3 regions of the Enterobacter sp. WI-ESBL-E8 genome follow, and region 3 is predicted to be linked to each of the others. Evidence: predicted binding sites of a transcription regulator. Region 3 holds the regulator's gene; each other region holds the start of a gene.
The links. The regulator CRP, encoded in region 3, controls carbon source genes, mostly activating them, when cyclic AMP is high. The targets are predictions, from matches to a motif close to ATGTGANNNNNNTCACAT.
Positions count from the first base shown of each region.

Region 1: ACWHWP_RS16495 (YfcZ/YiiS family protein) is a predicted target of CRP. The motif match lies at 1,726-1,743, and genes of this name have one in related genera.
Region 2: serC (3-phosphoserine/phosphohydroxythreonine transaminase) is a predicted target of CRP. The motif match lies at 3,727-3,744, and genes of this name have one in related genera.

Region 1 covers NZ_JBRWXJ010000001.1:3,485,991-3,492,614, reverse strand. Annotated here, with positions in the region: gene mlaA (phospholipid-binding lipoprotein MlaA) at 1-109, shown strand, start outside; gene fadL (long-chain fatty acid transporter FadL) at 154-1,476, opposite strand; gene ACWHWP_RS16495 (YfcZ/YiiS family protein) at 1,849-2,133, shown strand; gene fadI (acetyl-CoA C-acyltransferase FadI) at 2,380-3,690, shown strand; gene fadJ (fatty acid oxidation complex subunit alpha FadJ) at 3,690-5,837, shown strand; gene sixA (phosphohistidine phosphatase SixA) at 6,047-6,532, shown strand; gene smrB (endonuclease SmrB) at 6,581-6,624, opposite strand, start outside.
Region 2 covers NZ_JBRWXJ010000001.1:1,625,618-1,632,241, reverse strand. Annotated here, with positions in the region: gene rpsA (30S ribosomal protein S1) at 1-206, opposite strand, end outside; gene cmk ((d)CMP kinase) at 318-1,001, opposite strand; gene aroA (3-phosphoshikimate 1-carboxyvinyltransferase) at 1,187-2,470, opposite strand; gene serC (3-phosphoserine/phosphohydroxythreonine transaminase) at 2,539-3,627, opposite strand; gene ACWHWP_RS07705 (DUF421 domain-containing protein) at 3,790-4,482, opposite strand; gene ycaO (30S ribosomal protein S12 methylthiotransferase accessory factor YcaO) at 4,610-6,370, shown strand.
Region 3 covers NZ_JBRWXJ010000001.1:4,595,633-4,602,256, reverse strand. Annotated here, with positions in the region: gene argD (bifunctional acetylornithine/succinyldiaminopimelate transaminase) at 1-604, shown strand, start outside; gene ACWHWP_RS22010 (YccS/YhfK family putative transporter) at 601-2,688, opposite strand; gene crp (cAMP-activated global transcriptional regulator CRP) at 2,746-3,378, opposite strand; gene ACWHWP_RS22000 (OsmC family protein) at 3,690-4,094, shown strand; gene ACWHWP_RS21995 (phosphoribulokinase) at 4,174-5,043, opposite strand; gene ACWHWP_RS21990 (YheU family protein) at 5,074-5,292, opposite strand; gene ACWHWP_RS21985 (hydrolase) at 5,289-6,311, opposite strand; gene mdcA (malonate decarboxylase subunit alpha) at 6,540-6,624, shown strand, end outside.

The sequences.
Region 1 (6,624 bases), 1.1 Mb from region 3:
GTACTTCCAGAATCATGACTTTATCGCCAACGGCGGTAAGCTGAAGCCGGAAGACAACCCGAACGCGAAGGCTATCGAAAACGAACTAAAAGATATTGATTCGGAGTAAATAAAAAAGGTGAGCAATGCTCACCTTTTTTGATTTCAGCGCAATTAGAACGCGTAGTTGAAGTTCATACCATACAGCCAGGCTTTACCTTCGGAAGAGAACTCATACGGACCTTCCTTGAAGTTAACTTTTTGACCGTGCATGTAAGAGATACCGGCATCAACCGAGGCATCTTTGTTGAAGGCATAGGTCGCACCTGCGCTCAGCCAGAAGCGGTCCTGATCCGGAATAGAGATGGAACGCTTGTCGGCAGGTACCGGGCTGTCATCGAAGGCAATACCGGTACGGAACGTCCAGTTGTCATCCATGTAGTAGGTGGTCCCCAGCGCGATGCGGTAAGCGTCGCGGAAGCTTTCATCTTTATAGAAGAGCGTGTCGCCCTTGCTGTTGGTCGCTTTCAGCTCCTGGAACTGACTCCAGCTGGTGTAGGTCAGGCTATAGTGAATTGCCCACTGCGGTGCCACTTTGTTATAACCAGACAGTTCCCACATTTCCGGCAGGTGCAGGCTCAGAGAACCGCCGGTGGTACTGCCGTTGGTGCCCATCGGCAGGCCGAAGTTGCCGAGGATCTGGTTATAGGCAGAAGGCAGGCTGCTCTTATAGTCGCCATCAAAGTCGATTTTTACTTCGGAACGGTAGGTAAAGCCGTAACGGTTGTTCTTATCGAGTTCGTACAGGATACCGGCGTTCCAGCCAAAGCCCCACTCGTCACCCTTCAGATAGGCAATCTGGGTGTCTGCCGGAATGCCCGCCACTTGCTGCGCCAGTGGTGGTGGCAGCGCGCCCGATCCCGCCACGATTTTGCCCAGGTCGCCCGCGTAGCGTTCGATTTTCGCTTTGGCATACACGGCGTCAAAGCCAACGCCAAAGCTCCAGTGATTGTCCAGACGGTAAGCACCGCTCAGGTTCAGGTTCAGGGTTTCCAGGTCGGTTTTACCGCCAAACGCCCCAGCGGCATAGTTATCACCAAACTCGGTCGCTAAACCGTAGTTAGAGGTGACGGAGGCACCCCAGCCAAACTGGTCGTTGATAGGTGCGACGAAGTGCAGGTTTGGCACCCATGCCGTTGGCGCGATGTTATCCGCATTCAGGCTGGCGCCCGTCGGAGAACGACCTGAAATATCAACGCCTGGATCGACAAAAATAGCACCAGCAGAGAAGGTCGGACGATCGAACATCATGATCAGCGCAGGGTTACGACTCGCGTTACCTGCGTCATCCGCGATCGCACCTTCCCCGGAATACGCACGGCCAAGGCCAGAGGAAGAAAATTCGTTTAACTGAAAGCCCGCTGACCAGGCGGAAGTAGAGACGATTGCCACTGCGACTGCCAGCGCAGTTTTGTTGAACAGGGTTTTCTGGCTCATGACCATAACCTCATTGAGTTATTTTTATTCAATAATTGTTACATACCGTAACAGGAGCGCGAAGTGTAGGGTCTGAGGTATGACATACAAATCAGACCAGTGGCGTGAGTATAGGTCTGACCAGCTAGAATGTTGCAAGTTTGTTTATTAATATTTTCAAACATGTTTCTTGAAACGAGATCTGGTTGGCAAAATTGTGACCATCGCGACTCACCCAAAAGGGTGGTTTTTGTTTTAGATCATTTTTTAGTGTGATATTGGTCACTTATCCGCTTTTACGCCATTAACGGCTGGAGAGAGCCAGCGCCGGGGCGTAAAATATCAGCATCGTGTTTATCTCGCGCGCTGCGCGAATACAGAGGAAATTGAGCTATGAGTAAATGCAGTGCTGATGAAACCCCGGTTTGCTGCTGTATGGATGTTGGGACCATTATGGACAACACCGATTGCACCGCCTCTTACAGCCGCGTATTCACCAACCGTGCCGAAGCGGAAGAGACCCTGGCTGCGCTGAGCAAGCGCGCGCGCGATGTTGAATCCGATCCGTGCGAAATCAAGTCTACCTTCACCGAAGTGGACGGTGGCGTGAAGCTGGACATCGATTTTGTCTTTGCCTGCGAAGCCGAAACGCTGATTTTCCAGTTAGGCCTGCGTTAATCCTTTTTGCCCGGCGGCGCTTCGCTTGCACGGGCCTACGATTTTGTAGGCCGGGTAAGGCAACGCCGCCACCCGGCAACATACCGCACAAATGCCTCTGCCATGCACGGGCATTTTTCTTTTTCTTCTCTGTGTTTTAGCTCGCACTTTTTCGTTTCCCCGATTGGCTGAATGTAAAAAAATGGTTAAGACTATTATCAGGTCAGACCACTTTATGTTTGAGTTAATTTTTTACAGGGGAGTGTTATGAGTCAGGCATTACCGCTTATTACCCGTCAGGGCGATCGCATTGCCATCGTCAGCGGATTGCGCACGCCATTTGCGCGTCAGGCAACGGCGTTTCACGGCATACCGGCTGTCGACCTGGGGAAAATGATAGTGGGAGAGATGCTGGCTCGCAGCGAAATTTCGCCTGAAGTCATCGAACAGCTGGTTTTCGGCCAGGTTGTGCAGATGCCGGAGGCGCCTAATATTGCGCGGGAAATTGTTCTCGGTACCGGGATGAACGTTCATACCGATGCCTACAGCGTTAGCCGCGCCTGTGCGACCAGTTTCCAGGCCGTTGCTAACGTTGCTGAAAGCCTGATGGCGGGCACTATTCGTGCCGGGATTGCAGGTGGGGCGGATTCCTCTTCGGTGCTGCCGATTGGCGTCAGTAAAAAGCTGGCGCGCATCCTGGTGGATGCCAACAAAGCCCGCACGACGGGGCAGAAACTCAAACTCTTCTCGCGTTTACGCCTGCGCGACCTGATGCCTGTGCCACCTGCCGTCGCGGAATACTCTACCGGCCTGCGCATGGGAGATACCGCTGAGCAGATGGCCAAAACGTACGGCATCACCCGCGAACAGCAGGATGCCCTGGCGCATCGTTCACATCAGCTTGCGGCAAAAGCCTGGTCGGAAGGCAAGCTGACCGACGAGGTCATGACCGCCTATATTCCCCCTTACCGCGAACCACTCGCGGAAGATAACAACATTCGCGGCACCTCGACGCTGGCGGATTACGCAAAACTGCGCCCAGCGTTTGACCGCAAGCACGGTACGGTAACGGCGGCTAACAGTACGCCACTGACGGATGGGGCCGCCGCCGTGATCCTGATGACCGAATCCCGCGCGAAAGAGCTGGGCATCACCCCTCTGGGCTATTTACGCAGCTATGCCTTCACCGCCATTGATGTCTGGCAGGACATGCTGTTAGGGCCTGCCTGGTCCACGCCGCTGGCGCTGGATCGCGCGGGGCTGACGCTGGCTGATTTAACCCTGATTGATATGCATGAAGCGTTCGCCGCGCAAACCCTGGCCAACGTACAGCTGCTGGCAAGCGAGCGTTTTGCGCGCGACGTGCTTGGCCGCGCGCATGCCACGGGCGAAGTGGATCAGAGTAAATTCAACGTGCTGGGGGGCTCCATCGCCTACGGTCATCCGTTTGCGGCGACGGGGGCGAGAATGATCACGCAAACATTACACGAGCTACGCCGTCGTGGCGGCGGTTTTGGTCTCGTCACCGCCTGCGCGGCGGGTGGGCTGGGTGCAGCAATGGTTCTGGAGGCTGAATAATGGACATGACATCTGCATTTAACCTAACGGTTCGCCTCGATAACGTCGCCGTGATAACCATTGATGTCCCTGATGAAAAGATGAATACCCTGAAGGCCGAGTTTGGTGTTCAGGTGCGCGCGATGCTAAAGCAGATCCGCGAAAACAAGGCTATTCGCGGCCTGGTGTTTATCTCTGCCAAGCCGGACAACTTTATTGCCGGGGCCGATATCAACATGATCGCCCGGGCGCAAAGCGCGCTGGAGGCGGAAGAGCTGGCGCGTCAGGGCCAGCAGGTGATGGCGGAGATTAATGGTCTGCCGATCCCGGTCATCGCAGCTATCCACGGTGCCTGTCTGGGCGGTGGGCTGGAGCTGGCGCTGGCCTGTCATAGCCGCATCTGTACTGACGATGCGAAAACCGTTTTAGGCCTGCCTGAAGTGCAGCTCGGCCTGCTGCCTGGCTCCGGCGGAACGCAACGTCTGCCGCGCCTGGTGGGCGTCAGCACGGCGCTGGAGATGATCTTAACCGGTAAACAGCTGCGTGCCCGCCAGGCGCTAAAGGCCGGTCTGGTCGATGACGTCGTGCCGCATTCCATTTTGCTGGAGGCTGCCGTTGAGCTTGCGCTGAAGGGACGTCAGGCAAAACGTCCTTTGCCGGTCCGCGAGCGCGTGCTGGCCGGTCCGCTGGGGAGAACGCTGCTGTTCAACATGGTGGGCAAAAAGACCGAACAAAAAACCAAAGGCAACTACCCGGCGGCAAAGCGGATCCTGGAGGTTATTGAAACCGGGCTGTCCCAGGGAAGCAGCAGCGGCTATGCCGCTGAGGCCAAAGCCTTTGGCGAACTGGCGATGACGCCGCAGTCACAGGCGCTGCGCAGCATCTTCTTCGCCAGTACAGACGTGAAAAAAGATCCCGGTAGCGAGGCGCAGCCCGCTCCGCTGCGTGCCATTGGCGTGCTGGGTGGTGGGCTTATGGGCGGGGGCATCTCATTTGTTACCGCCAGCAAAGGTAAATTGCCTGTACGTATCAAAGACATTAATCCTAAGGGGATCAACCACGCGCTGCAGTACAGCTGGCAGAACCTTGATCAAAAGGTAAAACGCCGCCATATCAGAGCAAGCGAGCGGGATAAGACCCTGGCGCTGATCTCCGGCACGACGGACTACAGCGGCTTTGCCCATCGCGATCTGGTGATTGAGGCCGTGTTTGAAGACCTGGCGCTTAAGCAGCAGATGGTCGCTGACGTTGAGCAACATTGCGCCCCGCATACCATTTTTGCCTCAAACACGTCGTCATTACCGATTGGCGATATCGCGGCGAAAGCCGCGCGTCCGGAGCAGGTGATAGGCCTGCACTTCTTTAGCCCGGTCGAAAAAATGCCGCTGGTGGAGGTGATCCCACATGCCACGACCAGCCCGCAAACCATCGCCACCGTAGTGAAGCTGGCTAAAATGCAGGGCAAGACGCCGATCGTGGTGGCGGACAAAGCCGGCTTTTACGTCAACCGCATTCTGGCCCCCTACATAAATGAAGCCATGCGGCTGCTGACGGAAGGCGAGAAAATTGAGCACGTCGACGAGGCGCTGGTAAAGTTTGGTTTCCCCGTTGGCCCAATCCAACTTTTGGATGAGGTGGGAATAGACACCGGCACTAAAATTATACCAGTGCTGGAAGCTGCCTATGGCGATCGTTTTAGCCCACCTGCAAACATTGTTTCTGCAATTTTGAAGGACGATCGCAAAGGCAGAAAAAATGAACGCGGTTTCTATCTTTACGGCGCGAAAGGGCGTAAAAGCAGAAAACAGGTCGACCCTTCGGTTTATGGGCTTATTTCGACCACCGGTCAGGGAAAACTGTCCGCCGTTCAGTGTGCTGAACGCTGCGTGATGATGATGCTCAATGAAGCGGCGCGCTGCTTTGGTGAGCAGGTGATCAAGAGCGCGCGCGATGGTGACATCGGCGCGGTATTTGGTATTGGTTTCCCGCCGTTCCTTGGCGGCCCGTTCCGTTACATGGATACGCTCGGCGCGGATGAAGTAGTTGCGATCCTGCAACGTCTGGCTTCGCAATATGGTCCACGGTTTACACCGTGTGACGAATTATTGCAGATGGCGGAACGGGGCCAGACATTTTGGTCCGCAAGGGAAACTGTCCTCGTAAGCTGAGGTCAAAGAAGGGTAAATCCTGAAGTGAATGAACCTGTTCTGGCGATTTTGTAAACAGAGATTGACTATACTTACGCCATTGAGGTAAAAAACAGCGTTTCATTCACCGAATGGATCAGGCACAATGCCCGGCCATCGGGTTTTCTACCTCTCAGCATTTATCGCGGGTAGTTAACGCCGGTGATTCTGGTTAACAAAAGCGGTGCAATATGCAAGTTTTTATCATGCGTCACGGCGACGCGGCACTCGATGCCGCCAGTGACTCAGTACGTCCTTTGACCGTCTGTGGCTGCGACGAATCTCGTCTGATGGCGACCTGGCTTAACGGTCAAAAAGTGGACATCGAACGCGTTCTGGTGAGTCCGTTCCTGCGTGCAGAACAGACGCTGGATGTGGTGGGGGAGTGTATGAACCTGCCGGCCAGTGTGGATGTTCTCCCTGAACTCACCCCCTGTGGCGATGTAGGCCTTGTCAGCGCTTATCTTCAGGCGCTGTGCAATGAAGGTGTCGCTTCCGCGCTGGTCATTTCCCACCTGCCACTGGTTGGCTATCTGGTATCTGAGCTGTGCCCGGGCGAAACACCGCCTATGTTCACGACATCCGCCATTGCTAATGTCTCTCTGGACGAAACGGGCAAAGGTGTCTTCAACTGGCAGATGAGCCCGTGCAACCTGAAGATGGCAAAAGCCATCTGACGTGACGTGCGTTAGGGCGGGGGAGCACAATTTGCCCCCGCCGTCCTGTCAGGGTAATTCTGGCGGCTGCCACTCTTCCACTTCTATCAACA
Region 2 (6,624 bases), 3.0 Mb from region 3:
TCAACTTCGTCACCTACCTGGATTTCCAGCTCGCCCTGGGCGTTTTTGAACTGCTCTGCCGGAATGGCGGACTCAGATTTCAGACCGGCGTCAACCAGTACTACGTCTTTGTCGATAGCAACAACAACACCGCGAACGATGGAACCCGGGCGGGTTTCGATTGTTTTTAAGGATTCTTCAAACAGTTGAGCAAAAGATTCAGTCATGTTTAATCTTCAGGTTAATATTAACGTCCACCTGGCTCCGTGCCGGATGGGGTTGTTTCACATACCCGCCGTCAATCCATTGCAGCGGGGGTACTACTAAATCGGTCGCGATTACGCGAGTGCCAGTTTTTGGCGCGCATATTGTAGCGCTTTTTCAATCACTTGCTCAATAGTTAAACTGGTTGAATCCAGAACTAATGCATCTTCTGCAGGAACAAGTGGGGCGACGGCGCGGTTACGATCGCGGTCATCGCGCTCTTTTATCTCGGATAAAAGGCGATCAAAGTTAACACTAAACCCCTTTTCCTGCAACTGAAGCATGCGGCGTTGCGCACGTTCTTCCGAAGAGGCGTCAAGGAAAATTTTCACAGGCGCATCAGGGAATACCACGGTTCCCATATCACGTCCGTCAGCAATCAGACCCGGGGCTTCACGGAAAGCGCGCTGGCGACGTAACAGCGCCTCGCGAACGCGCGGGAATGCCGCCACCTGGGAGGCGGCATTCGCCACTTCCTGCGTACGGATTTCGCCGCTCACGTCTTCCCCTTCAAGGATGACCTCCAGATTGCCATCGGTCGACACGAAACGCACATCCAGATGCGCAGCCAGCGGAACCAGCGCCTCTTCAGACGCCACATCCACGTGATGATGCAGCGCAGCCAGAGCCAGCACGCGATAGATTGCTCCCGAATCTAAAAGATGCCATTGCAATGCTTCCGCCATCGCTTTGCACAGAGTACCTTTCCCTGCACCACTTGGCCCATCAATGGTGATTACCGGGGCAACTGCCGTCATCTTTTTCTCCTTAAATAAGGCATACCGTTTACATGAACGCCGCGCATTATACGCGCCAACGTGCGCAACTGTTACCTTTGCGTGCAAATTACGGAATGATTGAAGCAGAGTGTAGAAGAAATGAGCGGAGGTGTTCGTAATGAAGCGTAAGCAAATGCCGCATCGGGTGATGCGGCAACATGTTATCAGGCCAGCGTGCTAATGCGTGCCAGCTGTTCGAAGTAGTCCGGGAAGGTTTTCGCCGTACATTTCGGATCGAGAATTGTGACAGGCGTGTCGGACAGCGCCACCAGCGAGAAGCACATCGCCATACGGTGATCGTTATAGGTTCCGATTTCCGCAAACTGCAGTTTTGCCGGAGGGGTTACGCGAATATAGTCTTCGCCCTCTTCCACCTCTGCCCCCACTTTACGCAACTCGGTCGCCATCGCGAACAGGCGGTCCGTCTCTTTTACGCGCCAGTTATAGATATTACGCAGCGTGGTGGTGCCTTTGGCGAACAGTGCCGCTGTAGCAATGGTCATCGCCGCATCCGGGATATGGTTCATGTCCATATCGATGGCGTTCAGCTCGCCGTGAGTACATGAGATGAAGTCATCGCCCCAGGTCACAACGGCCCCCATTTTCTCGAGCACATCGGCAAAGCGGATATCACCCTGCACGCTGTTGCGGCCAATACCGGTCACTTTTACCGTGCCGCCTTTAATGGCCCCTGCGGCCAGGAAATAGGAGGCGGATGAGGCATCCCCTTCAACGAGATAGTTGCCCGGAGACTGGTACTGCTGGGCACCGCGCACCACAAAGCGCTGATAGGCCTGGTTTTCAACCTCGACGCCGAAGGTCTTCATCAGGTGCAGTGTGATATCAATGTACGGTTTGGAAACCAGATCGCCCTTAATGGTGATAAGGGTATCCTGCGGTGCCAGCGGTGCGGTCATCAGCAGCGCCGTCAGGAACTGGCTGGACACACTGCCATCCACCTCAACGTTTCCGCCGGTAAAGCCCCCGCGCAGACGCAGTGGCGGATAATTTTCCTGCTCCAGATACTCAATCTGTGCGCCACCCTGGCGAAGGGCGTCCACCAGATGGCCAATCGGACGCTCTTTCATGCGAGGCTCGCCGGTCAGCACAATGTTGTTGCTGCCCAGGCACAGAGCTGCCGCCAGCGGGCGCATCGCGGTTCCCGCGTTACCCAGAAACAGTTCCAGTTCCTCGGCTGAACTTAGCGCACCGCCGTTCCCCGTCACTTCGCAGCGAGTGCGATCGTCAGACAACGTGTAATGAACTCCCAACGCTTTCAGCGCATTGAGCATATGGCGCACGTCATCGCTGTCCAGCAGGTTTGTAAGGACGGTGGTGCCGTTTGCCAGAGCTGCCAGCAGCAGAGCGCGGTTCGAGACACTTTTTGAACCAGGCAGATTAATGGTGCCATCTACCCGCGCGATAGGTTGTAACGTCAGGGATTCCATGAAACTTAACTCTCAACTCAACATAATAAAAACCCCGCAGCAGCGCTGCGGGGGTGAAAACAGCGCAATTAACCGTGGCGACGTTCGAAATCGATCATGAAATCAGTCAGGGCTTTAACGCCTTCCAGCGGCATCGCGTTATAGATAGAGGCACGCATGCCGCCGACAACGCGGTGGCCTTTCAGCGCATGCAGGCCTGCCGCGAAGGACTCCTCCAGGAACACTTTGTCCAGGCTGCTGTCCGCCAGCTGGAACGGCACGTTCATGCGGGAACGGTTAGCCTTCGCCACATCGTTGCGGTAGAAATCGCTCTTGTCGATCACGCCGTACAGCAGTTCGGCTTTCTGCTGATTCACTTTGTCCATCTGCGCCACGCCGCCGTTTTGCTTCAGCCATTTGAAGACCAGGCCGGAAAGGTACCAGGCGAACGTTGGTGGGGTGTTGAACATAGAGTCGTTATCGTTCAACACGGTGTAATCGAGAATCGACGGACAGGATTTATGCGCTTTACCCAGCAGGTCTTCACGCACGACGACGATAGTCAAACCGGCCGGGCCGATATTTTTCTGTGCGCCCGCATAAATAACACCGTAGCGGCTGACATCGATTGGCGCAGACAGAATGGTGGAGGAAAAGTCGGCGGCAACCACGACATCGCTGCCGAAGTTTGGCGTCTCGTCGATGGCAATCCCGTCAATGGTTTCGTTCGGGCAGTAGTGCAGATACGCTGCGTTATCTGAAAGCTGCCACTCGCTCATTGGCTTCACGGCGCGCAGACCGTCAACGGTTACTTTGGCGTCAATAACATTCGGCGTGCAGTATTTATGCGCTTCTTTAACGGCGCTTGCCGCCCAGTAACCCGCATCAACGTAGTCGGCCGTCGTTTTGTCTCCAAGGATATTCAGCGGTACGCCAGCAAACTGACCGCGCCCACCGCCGTGACAGAACAATACTTTGTAGTTCGAGGGGATATTCAGCAGATCGCGAAAATCCTTTTCTGCCTCTTCCGCCACCTGAATAAACTCTTTACCCCGGTGGCTGATCTCCATCACCGACGTCCCCAGACCATTCCAGTCACAAAGTTCCTGTTGAGCCTGTTTAAGTACGTCTGCCGGTAACATCGCCGGACCTGAACTGAAATTAAAGACTTGAGCCATTTCCCCTCACCACGCTAAAAGCCATAAGTTATAACTGTGGATATCGGTTTTATCATTCAGTGACACGCGCCGCAATGTCTAAAACTTATGACCCGTGAAATGTGCCCTACGTCACACAAAACAATCTGCCGCCTCGCTATGACAAAACCGACAAAATGGCTGTCAGGTGATGCGTTTAGCACGGCTAACCTTCGTCCATTCCGGATTTGCACAGCGAGGGCATAATTGACGATCCCCCGGCTGCATTGCAATCACGTGGCTACATCTCACGCAGGCATACTCGCCCGATTCGGGTACGGTTCTGAAACGCTCGATAAGCATATCCGGCAGGATACACAGTCCCGGCTTCACCTCGTCGTCAGAATAGTAATAGACGCTGATTTGACCGTTAGTTTCCATTATTGCCAGACGCACCTGCCCGAGCTGTTCAACGCTCTTCAGACGAAGCTCCATAAAGAACTCAAACTCGGTCATATTGGCGCTCTGTACATTTTCCCAGGCCAGCTGTCCGTTCTCGACGATAACGACCGGCTTCCCTTCAAGCAGATCTTCCAGCTTTTCGCTTTTCGACATCAGCCACATGACAAGGCGGTAAAGCAGCGCCAGTGAGACAAAGACGATAAACACCGGCACCATCGGTACATCATCATAAAAGGCGACGTCCCCCGCTGCTGAACCCAGCGTCAGGATGATCAACACCTCAAAGAGCGACATCTGCCTTACGCCGCGACGGCCCGTAATCTTGAGAAACAGAAAGACCAGAACGAAGGTATACAGACTGCGCAGAGCGACTTCGCCTAAAAACTCAGGAGGGACTTTATCAAACGCCATCCGCTGGAGATCAAACGCTTTCATTTTTCTATGCCTTAACAGTAGGTTACTGAATGTAAGCATAGCTCAGGCTTTTATTTTCGCCGAAGATAGCACCCGTCACGCAAAACCCGTATCATTGCGCGCTTTACGTACGATAAAAGTGAACGCCATGACTCAAACGTTTATCCCCGGCAAAGACGCCGCTCTGGAAGATTCCATCGCTCGCTTCCAGCAAAAACTGACCGACCTGGGTTTTAACATCGAAGAAGCCTCCTGGCTCAATCCGGTGCCTCATGTCTGGTCCGTGCATATTCGCGATAAAGAGTGTGCCCTGTGCTTTACCAACGGTAAAGGCGCGACCAAAAAAGCGGCACTGGCCTCTGCGCTGGGTGAGTATTTTGAGCGTCTGTCCACCAACTATTTCTTCGCTGACTTCTGGCTGGGCGAAACCATCGCTAACGGCCCGTTCGTTCACTATCCAAATGAAAAATGGTTCCCGCTGACCGAAGATGACGAACTGCCGGAAGGTATTCTCGACGCTCGCCTGCGTGCCTTCTACGATCCAGACAGCGAACTGACGGCCAGCATGCTGATCGATCTGCAGTCCGGTAACGAAGATCGCGGTATTTGCGCCCTGCCGTTTACCCGTCAGTCTGATGAGCAGACCGTCTATATCCCGATGAACATCGTCGGCAACCTGTATGTGTCCAACGGTATGTCCGCCGGTAACACCCGCAATGAAGCACGCGTACAGGGTCTGTCTGAAGTCTTCGAACGCCATATTAAAAACCGCATCATTGCCGAATCTATCAGCCTGCCTGAAATTCCGGCCGACGTGCTGGCGCGTTATCCGGGCGTGGTGGAATCCATCGCCAAACTGGAAGCAGAAGGTTTCCCTATTTTTGCGTATGACGGCTCGCTGGGCGGTAAGTACCCGGTTATCTGCGTTGTGCTGTTTAACCCCACGAACGGCACCTGCTTCGCCTCCTTCGGCGCGCATCCTGACTTCGGCGTGGCGCTGGAACGTACCGTTACCGAGTTGCTGCAGGGCCGTAGCCTGAAAGATCTAGACGTGTTCACCCCGCCAACGTTTGACGACGAAGAAGTGGCCGAGCATACCAACCTCGAAACCCACTTCATCGACTCCAGCGGTTTGATCTCCTGGGATATGTTCAAGCAGGACGCAGACTATCCGTTCGTGGACTGGAGCTTTGCCGGTACAACCGAAGAAGAGTTCGCCACGCTGATGGCTATCTTCAAAGCCGAAGACCAGGACGTCTATATCGCCGACTACGAGCACCTCGGCGTTTACGCGTGCCGCATTATTGTTCCCGGCATGTCCGACATCTACCCTGCCGAAGATCTGTGGCTGGCGAATAACAGCATGGGCGCGCATCTGCGCGAAACGCTGCTGGCTCTGCCGGGCAGCGAATGGGCGAAAGAAGATTATCTGAACCTGATCGCCCAGCTGGACGAGGAAGGCCACGATGACTTCACGCGCGTACGTGAACTGCTGGGCCTGGCGACCGGTAAAGATAACGGCTGGTACACCCTGCGTATCGGTGAGCTGAAAGCGATGCTGGCCCTGGCGGGTGGCGACCTGGATCAGGCCCTGGCCTGGACCGAGTGGACCATGGAGTTCAACCAGTCGGTCTTCTCTGCCGAGCGCACCAATTATTATCGCTGTCTGCAAACGCTGTTGCTGCTCGCACAGGAAGAGGATCGCGAGCCGCTGCAATATCTGAATGCTTTCGTGCGTATGTACGGCGCTGAGGCCGTAGAAGCAGCCAGCGCGGCCCTGAGTGGCGAAGAGCCATTCTATGGTCTGCAGGCTATTGATAGCGATCTGAAAGCCTTCCCTGCGCATCAGTCGCTGCTGAAGGCCTACGAAAAGCTGCAGAAAGCAAAAGCCGCTTACTGGTCAAAATAAGCGCACATAACATTACCGGCAGTAGGCGTATTCAATCGTCTGGGCTATATTACGGGGCAATTTCATTGCCCCGTTTTTTTATTTTCTTCGGCAATGATTGTTGAATGTAATAATAAAGTTAAACGTGGGTAAATATAATAATATTTACCTGAGCTTTACTGTTACTTTTTATGGTAAATACTCCATATTAATTAACTGTTTCAGAGGTGGCTGGACGAAAAAATTCAACTCTTTTCATAACTTTTAAAATTTAT
Region 3 (6,624 bases):
GGAATTCCTGAAAGGGCTGCGCGAACTGTGCGACGAGCATCAGGCGCTGCTGGTCTTTGATGAAGTTCAGTGCGGAATGGGCCGTACCGGGGATCTGTTTGCCTACATGCACTACGGCGTGACGCCGGATATTCTGACCAGCGCCAAAGCGCTCGGCGGCGGCTTCCCGGTGAGTGCAGTATTGACGACCCAGGATATCGCCTCCGCGTTCCACGTGGGCTCTCACGGCTCTACCTACGGCGGCAACCCGCTGGCGAGCGCTGTGGCGGGTGCCGCGTTTGATATTATCAACACGTCTGAGGTGTTGAACGGCGTGAACGCGAAGCGCGAGCTGTTCGTAAAACACCTGCAAAAGATTGACGACCAGTACGACGTGTTCAGCGAGATCCGCGGGATGGGGCTGCTGATTGGTGCCGAGCTGAAGCCGCAGTACAAAGGCCGCGCGCGCGATTTCCTGCACGCCGCCGCCCACGAAGGGGTGATGGTGCTGAACGCGGGTCCGGACGTGATGCGTTTTGCACCGTCGCTGGTGGTGGAAGACAAAGACATTGAAGACGGGTTAACCCGTTTTGCCGCTGCGGTCGCGAAGATCGTAAAAGGTTAATACGCCGTCCGCTTCAGCCTGCGGGTGAGCCAAATCCCGTGATGTGGACGCTGACGCCATGCCACCGACGAAATGGTGTGCATGGTGTTCAGATGCCCCAGAATGCGCTGTAAATGCTGCTCCAGGGTGCTCATGGGCCCGTGGGTTAACGTCTCCGGCGCTTCCAGAATGTTCGAATCTCCCGACTCGCCCGGCGAGTCATATTCCAGGCGCTGCTGACATCGCTGCAGCGCAATTTCACACGACTGCAGGTAACGTTGGGCCAGGTCTGGCGTCAGCATCGTGTGCTCGCGCGCCAGCGTTGTCATGGCGTTAATATGCTCGACGATAAACTGGCTGTGCGTCACCCAGAGCTTCATGTCCGCCAGATAGTGCGAGTTAAAGCCCGGCTCCTGCATCGCCTGGTTGAGCGAGTTAAACAGGGCGTTATGCGCCTGGTTGACCTTCATGCGCTGATAGGCCAGCGGGGAGGGCTGCGGGTCGTCGCTCAGGATCAATCGAATGGCCTGCTGGTCGGCCTCCAGCGCGTCGTGGGCGTTCTGCCTGAGCAGCCCGCTTTGCCACTGCGGCCACAGCCAGACCATGCCGCCAAAGGCAATCAGGCAGCCAATGAGGGTATCAATCAGCCTGGCGACAATAAACTGTTCACCATTGAGCGTGAGCAGCTGCAGGGTATACACCGCCGTCACCGTAAAGCCCACCATCGCCCAGCCGTAGTTTTTGCGGATAATCAGGTAGCTCACCAGCGTAATCGCTAACATCCCTGCCAGGGTATAACCTTCCGGCACGTGGAAGTGCAGCGTCACGCCCGCAATAATCAGCCCCGCCATCGTTCCGCCGGCCCGGTGCAGAATACGCACCCGCGTGGCGCCGTAGCCGTTCTGGGTGACAAACAGCACGGTCATTAAGATCCAGTAGGGTTTCGGCAGATGCAGCGCCATGCCCATCAGGCTGGCGGTACTGAGCATTACGCTGATCCTGGCGGCGTTACGCAGGGCGGATGATTTAAGAGAAAGATAGCTTCTGAGCGCGGGCAGTAGCGGCAGCCGCTTTTGCTTATCCGCCATCAGATCGCGGGGATAAAGCGGGCGCTGCGTGCGCAGCACGCGGGCGATGCGGCTGAAGTGCCAGGCGGCAAACTGGCCAACCGGGTTATCCGGATGCTGGCGTGCGATTTTCTCCAGCGCGCCGAGCTGTTTTTCCATGTTAAAGCGCGTGGGGTAGCGGTGGTAGAGAATATCGTCAGCCAGGACCCGCAGACGTGCCGATACGGTCTGCGCGTTCCAGCGGATCACCGCTTCGGCGTGGCTGCGCTCGACCAGCTTTTGTACCTCCTGCGGATGGTGAAGGCTAACGGAGATATGTTCCTGCAGATCGAGCCCGACCTGGAAGGTGCGCAGCAGCCGTTTGTATTCGTGGTTCTTGTTGGCGGCGAGCATGTGCAGCTGCTGATAGCACTGGCTTATCAAATCCACCACCTTTTGCTGGCGCGTCAGCAGAGGCGGCAAGGATTTTTCCGGATCGGTATGCTGGGTGAGCAGGGTATATTTGGCTTCGCAGTAATCCGCCAGCTGCACATAGAGCAGGCTCAGGGATTCGCGCAGCGGCTGTTCGCGCCACAGCCAGAACCAGAACCAGTTGAACAGCCCGTACCACAGCGTCCCCAGAGCGTAGATCAGCAGCGGCTCCCACACCGGCATATTCCCGGCGAGGCTCAGCGTGAAAATGGCCGCAATCAGCGAGGCGGGAAGCAGGCGGGCGTGCAGCGAGCTGATTTCGGCGGTGACGCCGAGGGTCATGGCCAGCACGGTCAGGATCAGCGGCAGCGGGATGTCCCGGGCAAGCAGAAGCTGTACGGCGAGGCTGCAGCCCGCAAACAGGCAGCCGCCAATAGTCAGACGTTTGAAAAAGCGCTTATGCGGCGTGTCCAGACCGGCGATGTTGCAGCAGGCGGGCACGAGAGAAAACAGCAGACCTTGCTGAAGATGTCCGAGGATCAAGCCCACGGCCACAGGAAGACACAACACCAGCGTTTGTCGCAGTGCGTAGTTAACTTCGGGGTGATAGATCAGCCTGCGCCACATGGGGAGTAGAGACAAAAACGGCGTGACACCCTGCGGTGACACGCCGTTTAAGCGGAATTAACGCGTTCCGTAGACCACGATGGTTTTACCGTGGGCGGAGATCAGGTTTTGATCTTCCAGCATTTTCAGGATACGGCCCACTGTCTCACGGGAACAACCGACGATCTGACCAATTTCCTGACGGGTAATTTTAATTTGCATGCCGTCCGGGTGGGTCATTGCGTCTGGCTGTTTCGCCAGGTTCAGCAGCGTTTGTGCAATACGGCCAGTTACGTCCAGGAAGGCGAGGTTACCCACTTTCTCAGAGGTGACCTGCAGACGGCGCGCCATCTGGGAAGAAAGACGCATCAGGATGTCAGGGTTAACCTGAATCAGCTGACGGAACTTCTTGTAAGAAATTTCAGCCACTTCACATGCTGTCTTTGCACGAACCCAGGCGCTACGTTCCTGGCCCTCTTCAAACAGGCCCAGTTCACCGATGAAATCGCCCTGGTTCAGATAAGAAAGGATCATCTCTTTCCCTTCTTCATCTTTGATCAGCACTGCCACCGAGCCTTTAACGATGTAATACAACGTTTCCGCTTTTTCACCCTGGTGAATCAGCGTGCTCTTCGATGGGTACTTATGAATGTGGCAATGAGACAAGAACCATTCGAGAGTCGGGTCTGTTTGCGGTTTGCCAAGCACCATGCGCTGTTATCCTCTGTTATAAGCTGTCACCAGAGTCATCAGATGCATCCGGACTCTGGGGTTGCAATCGAATTCTTACCCATACCCTGGGAAGTCGGCTACCGTAACGTTTCGCAGCCAGTAAAGTTTGATGTCCTCTGCATACACGTGTAACGTCAATGTATTACTGTAGCATCCTGAGTGTTTTAGCATAGCTTTCGCCGCGTGTCTCCTGGTGTCTCGCTTCAGCATGATGCAGGTCGCCTTCCATTGCGAGAAATGTAACGCACGCGTAATCTGTCACCAAAAATGCAACGTTGGAGTTCAAAAATATGCAAGCGCGCGTGAAGTGGGTTGAAGGTTTAACGTTCCTGGGCGAGTCCGCGTCAGGACACCAGATTTTGATGGATGGTAACTCCGGCGATAAAGCGCCAAGCCCAATGGAAATGGTGCTGATGGCGGCAGGCGGATGCAGCGCGATTGACGTGGTGTCGATTCTGCAAAAAGGCCGTCATGACGTGACGGATTGCGAGGTCAAACTCACCTCAGAGCGCCGGGAAGAGGCACCACGCCTGTTCACCCACATTAATCTTCACTTTGTTGTCACCGGTAAAGCGCTGAAAGACGCGGCGGTCTCACGCGCGGTGGACCTGTCTGCGGAGAAGTACTGCTCTGTGGCGTTAATGCTGGAGAAAGCGGTAAAAATTACCCATTCGTATGAAGTGATCGAGGCTTAATCTTTTGGCGGGTGGCGCTGCGCTTACCCGCCCTACGGATTGTAGGCCCGGTAAGCGCAGCGCCACCGGGCAAAAATGATTATGCGATCTGCTTCCCTTCCATCAGCCGCTCCACCAGCGGCGTCATGATAAGCTCCATTGCCAGTCCCATTTTTCCGCCCGGCACCACCAATGTATTCATGTGCGAAATAAACGAGCCCTGCAGCATCGCCAGCAGCCAGGGGTAATCGATGCCTTCAAGATTGCGGAAATGGATCACCACAAAGCTCTCATCCAGAGAAGGGATCGTTTTGGCGGCAAACGGGTTGGAGGTGTCCACCGTCGGCACGCGCTGGAAGTTAATGTGCGTGCGGGAGAATTGCGGCGTTAAGTAATTGATGTAGTCTTCCATTGAGCGAACGACGGAATCCATCACCGCCTCGCGCGAGTGGCCGCGCTCGCTCATGTCACGCGTCAGCTTCTGGATCCACTCCAGGTTAACGATAGGAACCACCCCGACCAGCAGATCCACGTGGCGCGCCACGTCGTGCTGGGGCGTGACCACGCCGCCGTGTAACCCTTCGTAGAACAGCACGTCGGTGGGTTCCGGCAGCGGCTGCCAGGGGGTAAAGGTGCCCGGTACCTGGTTCCAGGGCACGGCTTCGTCGTAAGTGTGCAGATACTTACGGGACTGCCCTGTGCCGCTCAGGCCATATTCGTGGAAGGTTTGCTCCAGCAGGCCGAAGTCATTGGCTTCCGGGCCGAAGTAGCTGATGTGTTTACCCAGATCGCGCGCCTTACGGATGGCCATGTCCATCTCAGGGCGCGTGTAGCGGTGAAAGCTGTCGCCTTCGACCTCCGCCGCACGGAGATTCAGCTGGGCGAAAATCTTGCGAAAGGCGAGGCTGGTGGTGGTGGTTCCCGCACCACTCGACCCCGTAACGGCAATAACCGGATGTCTGGCAGACATAGCAACTCCCTGACTGAAATGGGTGGAAGATCAGCCGTGAAACGCGTTGCGGGGCATGATATTGACCGTCTCATGCAGTTCTGACCACACCAGCACCACGTCGCCGCTTTTCAGCTGGCGCTTTACATCGTTGACCTTTTGCTCAAGCGAGCGTTCTTGTTCACCATAATCGGTGCCTTCGCGTAATACAAAGCTTTCAATCAGATTATCGAGCGTTTCGGGAGCCAGATCCTGCCAGGGAATAATCATTTTGCACCGTCCAGATAAGGGGTTAGCCAGTCAGGAATACGCGTCTCAAGCCACATTTTCGGGCGGCGCAGCGTGCCGCCGATAAACCCAACGTGGCCACCGTGCTCCGTCAGCTGATAGTGAACGTTGTCGGGCAGGAATTCCTGAGCGGGGATCGAGTGATGATCCATAAAAGGGTCATCTTTGGCATGAATGATAAGCGTCGGCTGCGTGATCTTGCTGAGCAGCGGCATGGCGCTGCACTGACGATAGTAGTCAATCGCATCGGCGAAGCCGTGGATTTTCGCGGTGATCAGATCGTCGAACTCTCGAATACGGCGCACCTTTTTCAGCTGGCGCAGGCTCACCGGAAGGGTATCAGGATAGGCCTTCAGTTTACGCGCCGCGTTGGCTTTCAGCAGGTTGAGCAGGTAGCGCTGATAGACGCGGGAAAAGCCTTTCTCCATGTGGTAGCTGCACTGCTCCAGCATAAACGGCGCGGAGACAATCACCGCGGCATCCAGCGGTACGCTTTCGCCCTCTTTCGCCAGCAGGCAGGCTAGCATATTTCCGCCCAGCGAGTAGCCCACGGCAGCGGTGGGCACGGTGCCAAAGTTTTCCCGCAGCCAGTGTAAAAACCACGTTCCGTCTTCGGTTTCACCCGAGTGATAGATGCGTTTCTGACGATTGGGTTCGCCGCTGCAGCCGCGAAAATGCATCACCACGCCGAGCCAGCCGCGCGCTTTTGCCGCCTCAATTAACCCATGCGCATAGGGGCTGTGCAGGCTGCCTTCCAGGCCGTGAAAGACCACCAGGCGCGGCTTATGGCGGGCCTGCTCCGGCGCTTCGCTCCAGGCGAGATCCAGAAAGTCACCGTCTGGCAGATCAAGTCGCTGCCAGTGCGGGGTGAACTGAACCTTGCGGCGGATCAGTCGCGGCAGCATGGTCTGCAAATGCCGATTGGCGACGCCGCGCATAGGCACGAACTCAGTGCTGTCTTCGGCTGCAATGTCGAAGTCTGATGGAATGATTTGGGTCATAAGCGCGATGCTGATTCTTGTCGGAAATTAACGATACTTTCCGAATTGTACCCCGTTTAGCCTGGTTTTCCGAAACATGAACTGATCCCGATCACAAATATTTACCTTGATTATTACTCTCAGGCTAATGATTTGGCTCTACGCTTAATTGATGCCTTTCTCACCAGAGCGCACACTTTACTCAACGTTAAGCAAATCAAAATGATTAGCTGAATCAGGAGGTTAATAATGTTATCTGGGCAAACACCCACCCGGCAATGGAACACTCGACGCAGCGAAAAAGCGCGTCGTCTGGCGTCCGTACCGGTGCAGG